DNA from 3 places in the Streptomyces sp. NPDC048442 genome. Region 2 is predicted to be linked to each of the others. Evidence: riboswitches for the same ligand, from Rfam matches in the RefSeq annotation. Region 2 holds a riboswitch; each other region holds the start of a gene.
What was found. A riboswitch is a leader RNA that binds a small molecule or an ion and turns the genes downstream of it on or off. The one in region 2 is predicted to bind cobalamin.
Positions count from the first base shown of each region.

Region 1: another riboswitch for cobalamin. It lies ahead of cobN (cobaltochelatase subunit CobN); the one in region 2 lies ahead of AB0D18_RS19505 (iron ABC transporter permease).
Region 3: another riboswitch for cobalamin. It lies ahead of AB0D18_RS02890 (CbtB-domain containing protein); the one in region 2 lies ahead of AB0D18_RS19505 (iron ABC transporter permease).

Region 1 covers NZ_JBEZKB010000011.1:219,142-224,539, forward strand. Annotated here, with positions in the region: gene cobN (cobaltochelatase subunit CobN) at 1-2,135, opposite strand, end outside; cobalamin riboswitch at 2,212-2,339, opposite strand; gene AB0D18_RS19205 (hypothetical protein) at 2,417-3,790, shown strand; gene AB0D18_RS19210 (precorrin-8X methylmutase) at 3,898-4,524, shown strand; gene AB0D18_RS19215 (precorrin-2 C(20)-methyltransferase) at 4,521-5,398, shown strand, end outside.
Region 2 covers NZ_JBEZKB010000012.1:56,787-62,184, reverse strand. Annotated here, with positions in the region: gene AB0D18_RS19520 (glycosyltransferase family 4 protein) at 1-694, shown strand, start outside; gene AB0D18_RS19515 (hypothetical protein) at 731-991, opposite strand; gene AB0D18_RS19510 (hypothetical protein) at 968-1,321, shown strand; cobalamin riboswitch at 1,294-1,437, shown strand; gene AB0D18_RS19505 (iron ABC transporter permease) at 1,651-2,673, shown strand; gene AB0D18_RS19500 (ABC transporter ATP-binding protein) at 2,673-3,452, shown strand; gene AB0D18_RS19495 (ABC transporter substrate-binding protein) at 3,467-4,489, shown strand; gene AB0D18_RS19490 (HPP family protein) at 4,516-5,076, opposite strand; gene AB0D18_RS19485 (LCP family protein) at 5,308-5,398, opposite strand, start outside.
Region 3 covers NZ_JBEZKB010000001.1:602,760-608,157, reverse strand. Annotated here, with positions in the region: gene AB0D18_RS02910 (HAD-IIA family hydrolase) at 1-127, shown strand, start outside; gene AB0D18_RS02905 (hypothetical protein) at 242-793, shown strand; gene AB0D18_RS02900 (class F sortase) at 898-1,593, shown strand; gene AB0D18_RS02895 (CbtA family protein) at 1,560-2,390, opposite strand; gene AB0D18_RS02890 (CbtB-domain containing protein) at 2,408-2,626, opposite strand; cobalamin riboswitch at 2,661-2,823, opposite strand; gene AB0D18_RS02885 (GAF and ANTAR domain-containing protein) at 3,122-3,949, opposite strand; gene AB0D18_RS02880 (GAF and ANTAR domain-containing protein) at 4,008-4,754, opposite strand; gene AB0D18_RS02875 (glycoside hydrolase family 6 protein) at 5,078-5,398, shown strand, end outside.

The DNA of each region.
Region 1 (5,398 bases), on a different contig from region 2:
GCGGCGGACTCGTCGAGGCCGAGGGCCTCGCGCAGGCCGGGCAGGGACGCGGTGCCGCCCCAGATCTGGCGGGCGCGCAGGATCGCCAGGACCAGGTTGACGCGGGCGGCTCCGGCGGGGGCGCCGCCGAGTACGTGCAGGCCGTCGCGGATCTGGACGTCCTTGATCTCGCAGAGCCAGCCGTCGAGATGCATGATGAACTCGTCGAAGCCCTCGTCCTCGGGGCGGTCCTGCAGCCCCAGGTCGTGGTCGAGCTTCGCGGCCTGGATGAGCGTCCAGATCTGGGCGCGGATCGCGGGCAGCTTCGCCGGGTCCATGGACGCGATCTGGGCGTGCTCGTCGAGGAGTTGTTCCAGGCGGGCGATGTCGCCGTAGCTGTCGGCGCGGGCCATCGGCGGCACCAGGTGGTCGACGAGGGTGGCGTGCACGCGGCGCTTGGCCTGGGTGCCCTCGCCCGGGTCGTTGACCAGGAACGGGTAGATGAGGGGGATGTCGCCGAGGGCGGCGTCGGGGCCGCAGGCGGCGGAGAGTCCGGCGTTCTTGCCGGGCAGCCACTCCAGGTTGCCGTGCTTGCCGAGGTGGATCATCGCGTCGGCGCCGAAGCCGTTGTCGGCGGCGGACGCGGCGATCCAGCGGTAGGCGGCCAGGTAGTGGTGGGACGGCGGCAGATCGGGGTCGTGGTAGATCGCGATCGGGTTCTCGCCGAAGCCGCGCGGCGGCTGGATGAGGATGAGCAGGTTGCCGAACCGCAGGGCGGCCAGCACGATGTCGCCCTCCGGGTTGGCGGAGCGGTCGACGAACATCTCGCCGGGTGCCTGGCCCCAGTGCTGGTCGACGGAGTCGCGGAGCTCGGCGGGCAGGGTCGCGAACCAGCGCCGGTAGTCGGCGGCCGGGATGCGGACCGGGTTGCGGGCCAGCTGCTCCTCGGTGAGCCATTCCTGGTCGTGGCCGCCGGCCTCGATGAGCGCGTAGATCAGTTCGTCGCCGTCGCCGGAGACGAGGCCGGGGATCTCCTTGGTACCGAAGTCGTAGCCCTCCTCCTTGAGGCGGCGGAGCAGGGCGATGGCGCTGGCGGGGGTGTCGAGGCCGACCGCGTTGCCGATCCGGGAGTGCTTCGTCGGGTACGCGGAGAGGACGAGGGCGATGCGCTTGTCGGCGTTGGGGATGTGCCGAAGTCGTGCGTGGCGTACGGCGATTCCGGCGACGCGGGCGGCGCGCTCGGTGTCGGCGACGTACGCGGGCAGGCCGTCCTCGTCGATCTCCTTGAAGGAGAACGGGACGGTGATCAGGCGGCCGTCGAACTCGGGGACGGCGATCTGGCTGGCCGCGTCGAGCGGCGAGACGCCCTCGTCGTTGTCCTCCCAGTCGCTGCGCGAACTGGTCAGGCAGAGCGCCTGGAGGATGGGGATGTCGAGGCCGGTGAGGGCGCCCGCGTCCCAGGACTCGTCGTCGCCGCCGGCCGATGCCTCGGCGGGGCGGGTGCCGCCCGCGGCGAGGACGGTGGTGACGATGGCGTCGGCGGCCCTCAGTGCGTCGATGAGTTCGGGCTCGGGGGTGCGCAGCGAGGCGACGTACAGCGGCAGCGGCCGGGCTCCGGCGGCCTCGATCTCGCCGCACAGGGCGTCGATGAAGGCGGTGTTGCCGCTCATGTGGTGGGCGCGGTAGTAGAGGACCGCGACGGTCGGTCCCTCGACCTCGCGGGCCGTGCGCTCCAGCGGCCCCCATGAGGGTGCGGGTGCGGGCGACTCGAAGCCGTGGCCGGTGAGCAGGACGGTGTCGGAGAGGAACCGGGCGAGCTGCTCCAGGTTGGCGGGGCCGCCGTGCGCCAGGTAGGCGTGGGCCTCGGCGGCGATGCCGACGGGGACGGTGGAGGCTGCCATCAGCTGGGCGTCCGGGGCCTGTTCACCGGTGAGGACGACGACGGGGCGGCCGGTGGCGAGGACCTGGTCGAGGCCGTCCTGCCAGGCGCGGACACCGCCGAGGAGGCGCACGACGACGAGGTCGGTGCCGTCGAGGAGCTCGGGGAGGTCGGACAGCGGGAGCCGGGAGGGGTTGGCGTAGCGGTAGCTGACCGGGCCGTCCGAGGAACGGGCACTGAGCAGGTCGGTGTCGGACGTCGACAGGAGCAGGATCATGCGGCGTCGGGCCTTCCTCGGGGTGTCCACGCCCCGGGCGGTGATCGTCGATGGATTCCCCCGCCCGGCCGGAGCCGGGAGCTTGGGGAAAGGAGTTCCTGACTCGTCCGGCCGGTGGGCCGGACTCACAGTGGCGGGACCGCGCCGGAATCGCACCGGGCTTCCTCCTCTGTCGCCTTCGGTGGCGACAACGGGCCCGAAGGCCCGCCACCAGGCATATTAGGGCCCCGGGTCAAGGCGGCGGCACCCGGTTGTCGAACGGCGGCCGGGTGCGGGTCGGTATGCTCGCCGCCATGTCCCCACCTGCCATTTCGCCGCTGCCCGCGGGAGAGAGCTCTGCCAGGACCCGTGGTGACGCGTGCCCGGGGTCCCTGCGGCTGCACCGCGCGGACGACGGGGCGCTGGCGCGGGTGCGCGTGCCCGGTGGCGTGCTGGCCGCGGGACAGGCCGATGCGCTCGGTGAGTTGGCCGGGCGGTGGGGCGATGGTGACATTCACCTCACTTCCCGCGGCAATGTGCAGCTGCGCGCCCTGACGGCGGACTGCGGCGGCGAACTGGCCCGGGTGCTGGGCGGATCGGGGCTGCTGCCCTCCGAACGGCACGAGCGGGTACGGAACATCGTGGCCTCTCCCCTGTCGGGACTCGACAACTTGGGGCGGGCCGACGTCGGTCCGTGGCTGTCGGAGCTCGACGGGCTGCTGTGCGGGAGCGACCGGGCGGCGGCGCTGTCGGGGCGGTTCCTGTTCGCTCTCGACGACGGCCGCGGCGACGTGGACGCACTGGGCGGCGACGTGACGCTGCTGGCGCGGGGCGGCGACAGGCTGCCGGCGCAAGGCGGCGACGGGGAACTCCCGGCTCACGACGGCGACCGGGCGCTGCTGCGCATGGGTACGGCGCGGGAGGCGGTGCTCGTCCCGTACGGACAGGCGGCGCGGGCCGCGCTGGTCGCCGCCGAAACGTTCCTCGACAGTGCGCCGGACGCGGGCACCTGGCGGGTGGCCGATCTGCCCGACGGCGCCGACGCGCTCCTCATGGAGGTGGTACGGGCGCTGCGGTCGGCCGGTGTCGGCGCGGAGCTCGCTCCGAGCCCCCCACGGCCCCGTGCGGCGGCGGCTCCCGGGCCCGGCATCGTGACCGGGGCGGGGCGTGCCACCGCGGCCCTGTCCGTGGGCGTGCCCCTCGGGCGTATCACCGCGGCACAGTGGCGGCTGCTGGCGGACACCGCCGGGCAGCACGGTGACGGGACGCTGCGGCTGACCCCGTGGCGCGGCGTCGTCGTGCCCGGGGTCGCCCCGGAACGGGCCGCCGGTGCGCTGCACGCGCTGGGCGAAGCCGGTCTGGTCATCGGGGCGGACTCGCCCTGGACCGGTGTCGGCGCCTGCATCGGCCGGCCCGGCTGTGCGAAGTCCCTCTCCGACGTACGGGCCCTGGCGGGGGCCGCTGTGGGACCTGTCGGGGCGCTTCCTGTCTACTGGTCCGGGTGTGCGCGCCGGTGCGGGCATCCGCACGGTGACCGGGTCGACGTGGTCGCCACAGCCGAGGGCCACGAGGTCGCCGTCGTAAGGGGCAGTATCCGCGACGAGCCGGTCCTCGTTCCCGGAGGTTCGCACGCGTTGTCCGCCACGGTGGCGGCCGCTCGCGGGACGCGGGACTGACACCGCTGCACCGCCTGCACCACCCTTCCGATCCATCACGTCCGTATCCGCAATCCGTAACCGCATCCGCATCCGCATCCGCATCCGCAGAAGAGAGCGACAGCACAGTGCATCAGTACGAGAAGGACGGACCGGCGATCTACCGCCAGTCCTTCGCCACGATCCGCGCCGAGGCGGACCTGGCGGGCCTGCCCGCCGACGTCAGCCAGGTCGCGGTCCGTATGATCCACGCCTGCGGCATGGTCGACCTCGTGCAGGACCTCGTGTTCAGCCCGAACGTGGTGGCCGACGCCAGGGCCGCGCTGCGGGCCGGTGCGCCCATCCTGTGCGACGTGCAGATGGTCGCCAGCGGCGTCACCCGCAAGCGGCTGCCCGCGGACAACGACGTGCTGTGCACGCTGTCCGACCCCTCGGTGCCCGCCCTCGCGAAGGAGCTCGGCACGACCCGCAGCGCCGCCGCGATGGAGCTGTGGCGCGACCGTCTCGAAGGCTCCGTCGTCGCCGTCGGCAACGCGCCGACTTCGCTGTTCCGACTGCTCGAAATGATCGAGGCGGGCGCCCCGCGCCCGGCGGCCGTCATCGGCGTCCCGGTCGGTTTCGTGGGCGCGGCGGAGTCCAAGGACGCCCTCGCTGTGCACGGGTCCGGTCTTGAGCACCTGATCGTGCGCGGCAGGCGGGGCGGCAGCGCCATGGCCGCCGCCGCGCTCAACGCGATCGCCAGCGAGGAAGAGTGAGCGTGAGCGAGCAGAGCAGGGGGCGGTTGTACGGAGTCGGGCTCGGCCCCGGCGACCCCTCCCTGATGACCGTACGCGCGGTGGAGATCATCGCCGAGGCCGATGTGATCGCGTACCACAGCGCCCGGCACGGGCGGTCGATAGCGCGGTCCATCGCGGCGAAGCACATCCGTGCGGACCACGTCGAGGAGGCGCTGGTCTATCCCGTCACGACGGAGACGACGGACCACCCGGGCGGTTACCGGGGCGCGCTGGAGGAGTTCTACGAGGAGGCGGCGGCCCGGCTCGCCGTGCACCTCGACGCGGGGCGCACCGTCGCCGTGCTCGCGGAGGGCGACCCGCTCTTCTACGGCTCGTACATGCACATGCACAAGCGGCTCGCGGACCGTTTCCCCACCGAGGTGATCCCCGGGGTCACCTCGGTGAGCGCCGCCGCTGCCCGGCTCGGCACCCCGCTCGTCGAGGGCGAGGAGGTGCTGACGATCCTGCCCGGCACGCTGCCTCAGGAGGAGCTGACGGCGCGGCTGGCGGCGACCGACTCCGCGGTGGTGATGAAGCTGGGGCGTACGTTCCCCGCCGTGCGCGGTGCCTTCGAGGCGTCGGGGCGGCTGGCCGAGGCCCGCTACGTGGAGCGCGCGACCATGGCCGGGGAACGTACCGGTGAACTGGCCGACGTGGACGCCGACTCGGTGCCGTACTTCGCGGTGGCGGTGCTGCCCAGCCGGATCGGATCCGCGCACACCTCGCCGCCGGTGGAACGCTCAGGTACCGGTGAGGTCGTCGTGGTCGGCACCGGGCCCGCCGGGCCGCTGTGGCTGACGCCTCAGACGCGTGGTGCGCTGGCCGCGGCCGACGACCTGGTCGGGTACACGAC
Region 2 (5,398 bases):
CGCCGACATGTTCCGCGCCAGCGGGATCACCGTGCCCATCGAGGTCACCCCGGACGGCGTCGACGCCGACGTGTACCCCTGGGTGGCGCGCCCCGAGCGCGCGGGCATCACCACGCTGGTCGTCGGCACGGTCGTACCGCGCAAGCACGTCGCCCAGGCGGTGGACGCCTGGCGACTGGCCTTCGACGGCGATCCGACCGCCCGCCTGGTGATCAAGGCGCGCTTCGGCGCCGAGGGGCGCGGCGGCCTGACCTCACAGGACCCCCGCGTCACGATCGTGGACGAGAACGAGCCGACCCGCGGCATCCTGCACTGGTACGAGCGGGCCGACGTGCTGCTCGCGCTGGGCAGCGAGGGCTTCGGGCTGCCCCTGATCGAGGGCATGGCGACCGGTCTGCCCGTGGTCGCGCTGTCGTCCGAGGGGCAGGGCGACGTCTGCCGGGACGCGGGCGACCTCGTACTGGCCGTACCGCCGTCGCACTGGGAGGACGTGTACGAACCGCACTTGGGGCACTGCGGAGTACGCGGTGTCCCCGACGTCGCGGCGACGGCCCGGCGCCTGCGCTGGGTGGCGGCCCACCGCGACGAGGCCCGCGCACTCGGCCGGGCCGCGTCCGACTGGGCCCACAAGGAACGCGACATCTGGCAGAAGCCGAAGGCGATGCTCGACGTGCTGGAGCGCTACGGGGACTGAGCGGGCCGCCTGGACCGCCCGCTCCCGCGCGGCGGGTCAGATGGCTTTCGCTTGCTGCGCGAGTGCGGCGACTCCCTCGGTGAGGAGGGTGAGCGAGAACTCGAACCGGGCGTCGGGGGAAGGGAACTTGAGCCCGCCGAGACGGCTCGGATACGGCAGCTCCACGTCCGTCTCCGCGCCCGTTCCCGCCGTGTCCGTTTCGGCCGCCGGGTGCAGCCAGGACGGTCGCAGGTGTTCCAGGTCCGCGGGGCCCAGGTGGGCGGGCGGGCGGTCGTGCAGGACGTCCTGCAGCTCCACGCTGCCTCCCGCCGCCACCGCCGTACGGGCAAGGGGGTCAGCCAGTCGTTCGCGGCCGTGGCGGACGGCGTGCGGTACGTGCGGGGGCACCGGCTCCTCGTCGGCCTGCTCCTCATCGACGCCGCCTCGGTCTCCCCTGCGCTCGGCAACGCGGGCCTCGGCTTCCTCGCCGAACTCACCACCGCCCGCACCGCCGTGATCACCGGCGGCCTGGTCTGCGTCGCCGCGACGCTCGCCGTTGCCGCGGCCCTCCCCGCCCTCCGCCGTGCCACCCTCGCCGAGCCGTCCCGGGAGACCGCGGCTGCGGATACCGCCAGGTCGACGCGTTAAGCTGCAGACGCCCCGCGGGGGAAGTCCGGTGAGAGTCCGGCGCTGACCCGCAACGGTAGACGGAGTGGACTCAACGCTCCGTGAGCCCGATTACCCGCGGCGGTGAAGGCTCCTGTCAATTCGCCGTGGACTGCGAGAGGTGCTGCACAGGGCGCCCCGCGTCCCGGGCCGCTGCTTCCGGCGCGCAGCGCACGGCCCGAGGCGAAAGCGAACCGCCCGTGGCCACGTCCGTCGAACATCAGCCGACCGCAGAACACCAGCCGACCGCGTCCTCGCATGCGACCCCTGCCGGCGCCGGCGCCGGCCCCGCGCCGCCACGGCGCGCGTCCGTGCCGCTGCTCGTCGTCGTCCTGGGGGCCGCCCTCCTGCTCTCCCTGGTCTGCGGGGCGGGCATCGGGGCTTCCGGGCTCACCTGGGGCGAGGTGCTGCGGTACCTGTGGGCCGGGTTGAGCGGCGGGACCATATCCGCCGAGCAGGTTCCGGCGTACACCATCGTCTGGGAACTGCGCTTCCCGCGCGCCGTACTGGCCGCCGTCGTGGGGGCGGGTCTTTCCGGCATCGGCGTCGCCGTGCAGGCCATGGTGCGCAACGCACTGGCCGACCCGTTCGTCCTCGGCATCTCGTCGGGCGCGGCCGTCGGCGCCAACGCGGTGCTGCTCTTCGGGGCGCTCGGCGCGCTCGGCGTCTGGGCGCTGTCCGCCGCCGCCTTCGGCTCCGCGCTCCTCGCGATGACGCTGGTGTACGCGATCGCCCGCACGCCACGCGGGCTGACACCGCTGCGGCTCGTGCTGACGGGCACCGCGATGTACTACGGCTTCTCGGCGATCACCACCTTCATGGTCTTCGCCGCCGAACGCGGCGAGGCCGCCCGCTCCGCGATGATGTGGCTGCTCGGCAGCCTCGGCGGCGCCAACTGGGCCTCCGTACCGATCGCCGCCACCGCCGTACTGGCGGGCCTCACCCACCTCATGTGGTCGGCGCGCCGCCTCAACGCCCTCGCCATGGGCGACGAGACCGCCGCCTCGCTCGGCGTGGACGCGGGACGGCTGCGCAAGGAGCTGTTCCTGGTGACCGCGGCCGTCACGGGCGCCGTGGTCGCGGTCAGCGGGGCGATCGGCTTCGTCGGCCTGATGGTCCCGCACGCCGTACGCATGCTGGTCGGCGCCGACCACCGGCGGCTGCTCGCCGTCGCCCCGCTCATGGGCGCGGTCCTGCTGGTCTGGGTGGACATCCTGTCCCGCGCGGTGCTCGCCCCCGTCGAACTCCCGGTCGGCGTCCTCACCGCGGCCATCGGCGTGCCGTGCTTCGTGCTGCTGATGCGCCGCAACTCGTACAGCTTCGGAGGCGTGTGATGCGTATCGACATCGACGAACTGACCGTCGAGATCGCCGGGGCACGCCTCGTCGAGGACGTCACGCTGCACGCCGACGACGGGCAGCTCGTCGGGCTCGTCGGCCCCAACGGCAGCGGGAAGTCGACCCTGTTGCGCTGCGTCTACCGGGCGCTGCGTCCCGTCGGCGGAACCGTCCTCGTCGACGGCGACGACCTGCACGCGATGACCGCGCGCGAAGGCGCCAGGCGGCTGGCCGCGCTGCCCCAGGAAGCGGTCGCCGAGTTCGACTTCACTGTCTCCGAGGTCGTGGCGATGGGACGGCTGCCGCACCAGCGGTCGGTGGCCCGCACCACCGACGAGGACCGGCAGGTGTGCGAGACCGCGCTGGCCAGGGTCGGCGCCGCCCACCTCGCGGGACGCGGCTTCGTCACCCTCTCCGGCGGCGAGAAGCAGCGCGTCCTGATCGCCCGCGCGCTTGCCCAGCAGCCACGGGTGCTCGTCCTCGACGAGCCCACCAATCACCTCGACATCGCCCAGCAGCTCGACGTACTGGCCCTGGTGCGCGGCAGCGGCCTGACCGTGCTCACCGCACTGCACGACCTCAACCTCGCCGCCCTCCACTGCGATCTGCTGTACGTCATCGACGCGGGCCGGATCGTCGCCCACGGCGTCCCGCACGACGTGCTCACGCCCGAGCTGCTGGCCGAGGTCTTCGGCGTACGGGCGCACCGCGTGCCGCACCCCGAGTCCGGCGCCGTACAGCTGCTGTTCGACCGCCTCCTGCCCGCCACCCCGTAAGGAACCACGGCCCCATGCGCATACGACCCGCCGTCACCGTCGCCGCTTCCCTCGCCACCGTCGCTCTTACCGGCTGCGGCGCACAGGTCACGCCGGCCGCCGACGACAAGGCCGCCGGAAGCCACTACCCCGTCACCGTCGACAACTGCGGCGAGAAGAAGACCTACGCCAAGGCCCCGCAGCGCGTGGTCACCAACGACGTCGGCATCACCGAGATCATGTTCGCGCTCGGCCTCGAAAAGAACATGGCGGGCTTCGTGATGCCCGACGACAAGGGCGACCTCGACTCCGTGCCCTGGAAGGCCGGCTACAGCAAGGTCACATGGCTCTCGAAGAAGCAGATCAACAAGGAGATGGCCCTCGACGCCCGCGCCGACCTCGTCTTCGCGGGCTGGAACTACGGCTTCAACGAGGGCGAGGGCTTCACCCCCGCCGACCTGAAGAAGGTCGGCATCGACTCGTACCTCCTGAGCGAGTCCTGCCGCAACGGGCGGGGCGGCACGGCCCGCGGCGTGATGCCGCCGCTCGACGCGCTCTACACAGACCTGCGGAACCTGGGCCGGATCTTCGACGTGGAGGACCGCGCGGAGGCCCTCGTCACGAAGTTCCGGGGACAGGTGGCCGGCGCGCAGGCCGGAGCGCTCAAGGGAGCCGACCGGCCGCGGGTCTTCCTCTACGACGGCGGGCAGGACAAGCCGTTCACCTCCGGTCTGTACGCCGCGCCGCACGACATCATCACCAGGGCGGGCGGCGACCACGTGATGAAGGACCTCAAGGACAGCTGGGCGACGGTGGGCTGGGAGACCGTCGTCGAACGCGACCCCGAGGTGATCGTCATCAACAACTACGGGGACACCACCGCCGAGCAGAAGCGGAAGTTCCTGAAGTCCTACCCGCCGCTGGCGAACGTCTCGGCGATCAAGAACGACCGGATCGTCGTCCTCGACTACGCGGAACTGGTGGAGAGCCCGCGCAACCCCGCCGCGATCGCGTCGCTCGCGGCGGACCTGAAGAAGTTCCGGGCCGCGGGCTCCTGAGAGCCACCCTCAGCAGGCCCTGGGAACTACCACCAGTAGGCGGGGTACTTCGGTGCGTTGCGCCGCAGCCGGGAGGCGACGTACTCCGTCAGTACCACCAGCACAGCGGCCCCGATCAGCAGCGGTACGAACCTGACCGGGGCCGGCGTCTGGAGCACGATGACCACGGTGGTGGCGCACGCGGGGGAGTGCGGGGTGCGCGCGAGCGTCATCAGCGCCAGGGTGAGCCCGGCCGCCACGGCGGCGGCCCAGGCGCTGCTGCCCACCGCCGCCAGCACGCCGTAGCCGACCCCGGCCGCCAGCAGGTGGCCGACGATCACGCTGCGGGGCTGGGCCAGCGGCATGGTCGGCGCACTGTGCACGAGCGCGGCGCTCGCGGCGAGGGAGGGTATGAGTACGGGCTCGTGGATCGCCGCACCGATGGCGACGAGCCCCAGCAGGACGGCGGTGGCGACGCCGACACTGTGCAGAGCGGCAGCCGGCGCCGGCCGCGCCGGAGCCCGGCCCACGATCCTCCACCGGCGCACCTCGGGCTCCGGTGGAGCAGGGCGGTCGGATGCGGGACGCTGGGCGGCGTCGAGACTCATGGGAAGCGCATTTCCTAGGCGGCAGGCGGCAGGCGGCAGGCGGTGGACGGCGGGCGGCAGGTGTACGGAGGATCAGCCCGAAAATCTACCCGCCGCCCGGATTTGGGCCGAAGCCGGGGCCAGGGCCGGGGCCGGTACGGCCGGGGGCGGAAGGACGGACACATGAGCATCGCCCCACGCCCGTGGCCTGCTTCGACGAGGGTGGCGGGGCCGCCTGCCTGCTGAGGCTGCTCAGTTCCCCACGACGACCTTGCCCGCGTCGACCTTGTTGCCCGCCGAGTCGTCGGTGACCCCTGGGGGGATCGGCTTGTCCGCCCGGAGC
Region 3 (5,398 bases), on a different contig from region 2:
CCTGGAGGCGGGCATGGAGACGTTCCTGGTGCTCACCGGGCTGACCGGCAAGGACGACATCGACCGGTACCCGTTCCGGCCGTCCACCGTCGTCGACTCGATCGCGGACCTGGTCGAGCGCATCTGACGCGCATCTGACGGCTCCGACGACGCCGCAGGGGCCCGTACGGCGCAGTGACGGGCCCCTGCGGATGCGGAACCTCGCGTACGGGTGAATCTTCGAAGTACCAGGAGGTTCACCATGCGCTCATCGCATCTCACTCTGTGTGCGGGTGCGGCACTCGCGGCGGTACTCGTCCCCGCGCCCGCCGCCCTCGCCGCAGTACCGGCCGTCCCCGCGCCGGTCACCGTCACCAACAACGAAGAGAACCGCAACGTCACCGTCACCCCGTCCACCATCGCGGCCGGCGGGGAAGTGGATCTGCGGGTCCACATCTGCAACGGCAAGAAGGCCGTCGGCACGTCGGAGGCGTTCTCCTCGCCCGCGTACTTCAACCCCGCGGCCGACGGCGGCCTGTTCGCCGAGGCGCGCATCCGCTCCGACGCCCAGGGGCGCGACTACGGCATCCACGTCAAGTGCGAGGACGGCGACGGCAGCGCCAGCGGCAACGTCACCGTCGTCCACCACAGGACCGAACCGACCGCCCCCGTCCGCGCGGGCGGCGGCGGCACCGCCCTGGCTGCAGAGTCCGACGGCCCCGGCACCTCGCACACCCTGATCGGCCTCGGCCTCGCGGCCGCCGCCGCCATCGCCATCGCCGGCCGCTCGGCCCGCCGCCGCAAGCGCCTTTAGGGGCGCGGGGCTGTGTCGAATCTGCGGCTCCGCCGCGTGGGCGCGACCAGCCACAACGAACCCGCACGAAGGCAACAAACCCGCCCGAAGGGAGCCCCGCAGCAATGAGCTCCGACCAGACCGCTTCCGGCAAAGGCCGGATGCTCACCGGCATCGCCTGGGCGGTGCTGCTCCTAGGACTGTGGCTGTGGGGCCGCGACCTCACCAACGGCCCGAGCGGCAACGCCGCTCCGACCACCGGTGACGTGGCCGCGGTGGGACGCCCACTGCTGCAGGTCGAACTGCCCGACGCGCACGAACCGGTCACGGGCGTACGCCCCGGCCGCCTCGACGTCCCCTCGCTCGGCATCAAAGCGCCGGTCAGCGCGCGCGGACTCGACGCCGGAGGTGCGGTCGACCCGCCGCCGTACGAGCAGCCGCGCGAGGTCGGCTGGTACCGGAACGGCACCCGCCCCGGAGCGAGCGGAGTCGCCCTGTTCGTGGGGCACGTCGACACCAGGAGCAAACCGGCCGTGTTCTACGGCCTCAGCTCCGCCCGTCCCGGCGAAAAGATCAAGATCACCGGGGCGGACGGAACAGTCACCGAGTTCACCGTCGAAGACGTCCAGGTCTTCAGCCGCGACAAGTTCGACGCGAAGAAGGTCTACGGACCCCGCGAGGACGGCCGCGCCGAGCTGCGCCTGATCACCTGCGGCGGTACGTACGACCACAACGCCCGCTCCTACACGGCCAATGTGGTCGTCTCCGCCTATCTGACGGGCGTCACTCAGGCCCCGGCGGTCGCCGGTGCCGAGTCTTGAGAAGACGCAGCCTGAGAGGACGCGGCCCGAGCGGGGGCGGGTGATCCGGCCCGCTTCGTGGCACGCAGCCCAAGACCGCCGAAGACCGCCGCGAACACGGCCCACAGCAGCACCTGCGACCCGAGCGACAGCACCCGGAAGTCCCACAACAGCGTTGCGGGTACGGGGACTTCGTCCGGATTGCCGGGCAGCAGGAACAGTACGGCGAGGGTGGCCGCCCCGATCAGGAACACCGCCCCGTGCCGCACCGGGTCCGCCTTGCCCGCCAGGCGTACGTACACCTGCCAGGCCAGCAGCATGCCCAGGACCGAGATGACGACGGCGGCCAGCCACAGCGTCTGGCGCTCGCCGACGGTGTTGGCGTCGCCGACGCCGGGCGGGGCTGCCGGGTAACGCAGCCCCGGCAGCAGCGCGACCGCGACGAACGCGGCGGCGCAGAACGCGAGGGCCCGCGGCCACGCCCGTACGAGGAAGCCGGTACGGCGGTGCACCAGCGCATAGGCGACCGCGAACAGCGCGCCCAGGGCCAGGCCGGCGACGACGGCCGTGACGACCAGGCCGAAGTGCTGCTGGGAGCGGGAGAACAGTTCCTCGTGGTGCTCCGCGACGGCGCCCGCCGCCGCGTGCGCGTGCTCCGCCGCCTCCGCCTTGGCCGAACGCGCCTCTTCGAGGACGATCGCCCTGTCCATCACGGGTTCGGCGAGCAGCAGCGAGAACAGGCCGGTGACCAGGCCTGCGGCCCCGCCCGCCGCGAGACCGCGGCCGAGCAGGGGAAGTACGGGACTCGGGTTGTTCATGGTGCGTACGGCCCCGATCAGTGGCAAGGGGCACCGAAGAGGTGCCGGCCGTCGTGCGAGAACTCGTGCAGGTAGCTGCCGGTCGCGGAGATGATGTGGCCGTTGTCCATGAACACGGCGTACAGCGCGATCAGGGCCACGATCACCGCGGCGGCCAGGATCATCAGATCCCGGGTGCGGGTGGTCGCGGCAGCCAGGTCGGTGGTCTGTGCGGACTGCTGGGCAGACACGGACATGTCGGGTGAGCCTCCTTCTGGGGTTTCCACGCCCCATGGCAGGAGGACGACGGGTCAGTTCCTGACTCCCACAGCCGCATGCGGCAGCTGTGGTCACAGTGGCGGGACCGCCCCGGAATCGCACCGGAGTTCCTGCTTACCGTCGCCTCGAAGTGTGGAGTTGTCCTCCGGAGAGTCCCAGCCTGGCAGTGCACTGTCAATACGCCCCAGGGGGGCGCGAGAACGCTCAGGGGGGCGTGAGAAGCACCTGGCCCGGCCGACTGCTCGCTCCCCCCGGAGCCGTCGGCCGGGCCGGTCCTCGACCGCGCGCGCACGAACTGCGGGAGAAGCCCGGCGCCGTCGCGGGAGGTTCTGGAGAAACCAACTCGGAACTGCGGGCCGGGGGCTGGGGCCGCCCTCCCACTCTAGAGGGCTCAAGCTCCGTTCTCCATAGGGGAATTGACGCAATGTCACAGCAAAGTCGCTGCGGGTGTAGCCCCAGTTGTCCCCACCGCGTCAGCGAGAACCGTTTTCTCCGCTCTTGTCCTGGGTGCGGGGCGTCCCGCGGGACTCCTTACGGGATTCCTTGCGGGGTTCCGTACGCGGCTTCGCACGGACCGCCTCCGAGTCCAGCGTCCCCTGTACCAGCTCCAGCGCCACCTCCGACAGCGCCAGCTGATTCCGGCGTGCGTACGACCGCATCCCGGCGAACGCTTCGTCCACCGAGACCGCCCACCGCTCGGCGAGCATCCCCTTGGCCTGCTCCAGGCGCACCCGGCTGGTCAGCGCCGACTGGAGCTGCCCGGTGAGCAGCTCGCTCTGCCGGATGGTGCGCTGCTGGAGGATGCCGATGGTCGCGGCGTCCGCGAGGGCCTGCGCCAGCTCCACGTCACCGGGCCCCAGCTCCAGCCGGGGCGTGGTGACGAACAGGTTGAGGGCGCCGATCACCGTGTCGCGCAGCCGCAGCGGGATCGCGTACGTGGCGTGGAAGCCGTACTCCCGGGCGCGCGGAGCGAACACCGGCCAGCGCTCCAGGATCTCCGCGGTGTCCAGGGAGACCGGCAGAACGGTCGTACGGCTGTGGAAGCAGTCCAGGCAGGGGCCCTCCTGGTGCTGGATCTCCAGCAGGTCGAGCAGCCAGGCGCGCTCGTCGGACGACGCCGCGGTCTGCAGCTGGCCGCGCTGGTTGACCAGCATCAGCCCGGCGGCCGACACATCGAGCAGCTCGACGCAGCGGACGGCCAGCCGTTGCAGAAACTCGATCACGTCGAAGTCGTCGACCAGAGTGTCGGCCAGCTCGACGAAAGCCGTCGCGATCTTCTGTTCGCGCACGTTGCTGTCCATGCCTGTCACCCACATCTGTCATGCTGCCGGGCGGGGCGCCCGGGGCGCTTCCCATGAGTCATCGTGTCGATTCCGATCCGTCGCCGTCGCGCAGCGCCCCGTCGGAGGTGAAGCGCAGCCGCCGCGCCACCACATCCCTGGCTACTTCCAGGATGGGCGCTTCGGCGGCGTACGCATAAGCCCGCAGCCGTACCAGGGCCGCCGCGGGGGGCACGCCGAGCCGGACCGAGATCATCCCGGTGGCCTGGTGCACCTCCGCCCGGTACAGGGACGCGTCCGCCGCGAGCCAGCTGCCGGTGCCGGGTCCCGCGCTCTCCGTACTGCCCAGCAGGGTCAGGGTCAGCGCGTCCGCGAACACCAGCAGGTTGGCGAGCGACTCCTGGTCCAGCGGGGCGGGGTCGGCCCGGTGACAGGTCAGGACCCCCACCAGGATCGCGCCGATCTGCAGCGGTACGGAGAACACCGCCCGCACCCCGAGCATCTCGGCGGCGGGCAGGAAACCGGGCCAGCGCTCCCGCGAGACCAGCCCCAGGTCGCCCTCCAGGACGAGCCGGCCGGTGCGCAGCGCGTCCGTGCCGGGCCCCTCGCCGAGAGTGAACTGGAGATCCTCCAGCGCCACGCTCGCGGACCCCGAGAACCACACCGGTTCGCCGCTCTGCTGCGTGGGGGTGCCGCGGGAGAGCGTGACGGCAAGCCCGTCCACTCCCAGGGCCTCGGAGCAGTGGCGGGCGAAGGACTCGTCGAGTCCGGCAGTGCGGCGGACCGCCAGCTCGTCGAGCAGGGCGGCCATACGGGTGCTGACCACGCACTCCCTCCGAGGGTGCTGTCCGGGTACTGCCAAGTGTGTCGGAAGTGTGCTGCGAAGAGGATAGAAGTGTGTCCTTCGGACCGCCTCATCGTATCCGGATGCCCCCGAACGGGCTGGTTGAACGCGGTGCAACAGGTTCTCGACGAAGCAGGGCACGCCGCGTGGGGGCGGGGCCCGGTGTGTCAGGATTGGATTCGACCGGATCTGTCCGGGCAGGGGCGCCTGGGGGGCTGCCTCGGAATTTCTTTCATCTTCGAGACGGTCACCTTCGAGAGCTTTCGAGAAGGTCGGTCTTCGCAAAGGCGCCCAAGGGGGAGTCGATGTACGGCAGTTACAGCGGACGAGTGCGAGCAGTGGGAGCGGTCGCGGTGGGGGCCGCGCTGCTCCTGACCGGCTGCACTTCGGGCGGCGAAGGGGGCGACGGCGGGAGTGCGGGGAAGAATCCGCCGGTCTCCCAACTGCCCAAGGGTGACGACCCGTACTGGGTCAATCCGGACGCCAAGGCGGCCAAGGCGCTCGCCGACGAGGACGACAAGGGCAAGCAGGACCTGATCAAGAAGATCGCCCAGCAGCCGGCCGGCGAGTGGCTGATCCCGGAGAACGCCAAGGAGCAGGCCAAGGGCTTCACCGAGGCCGCCGCC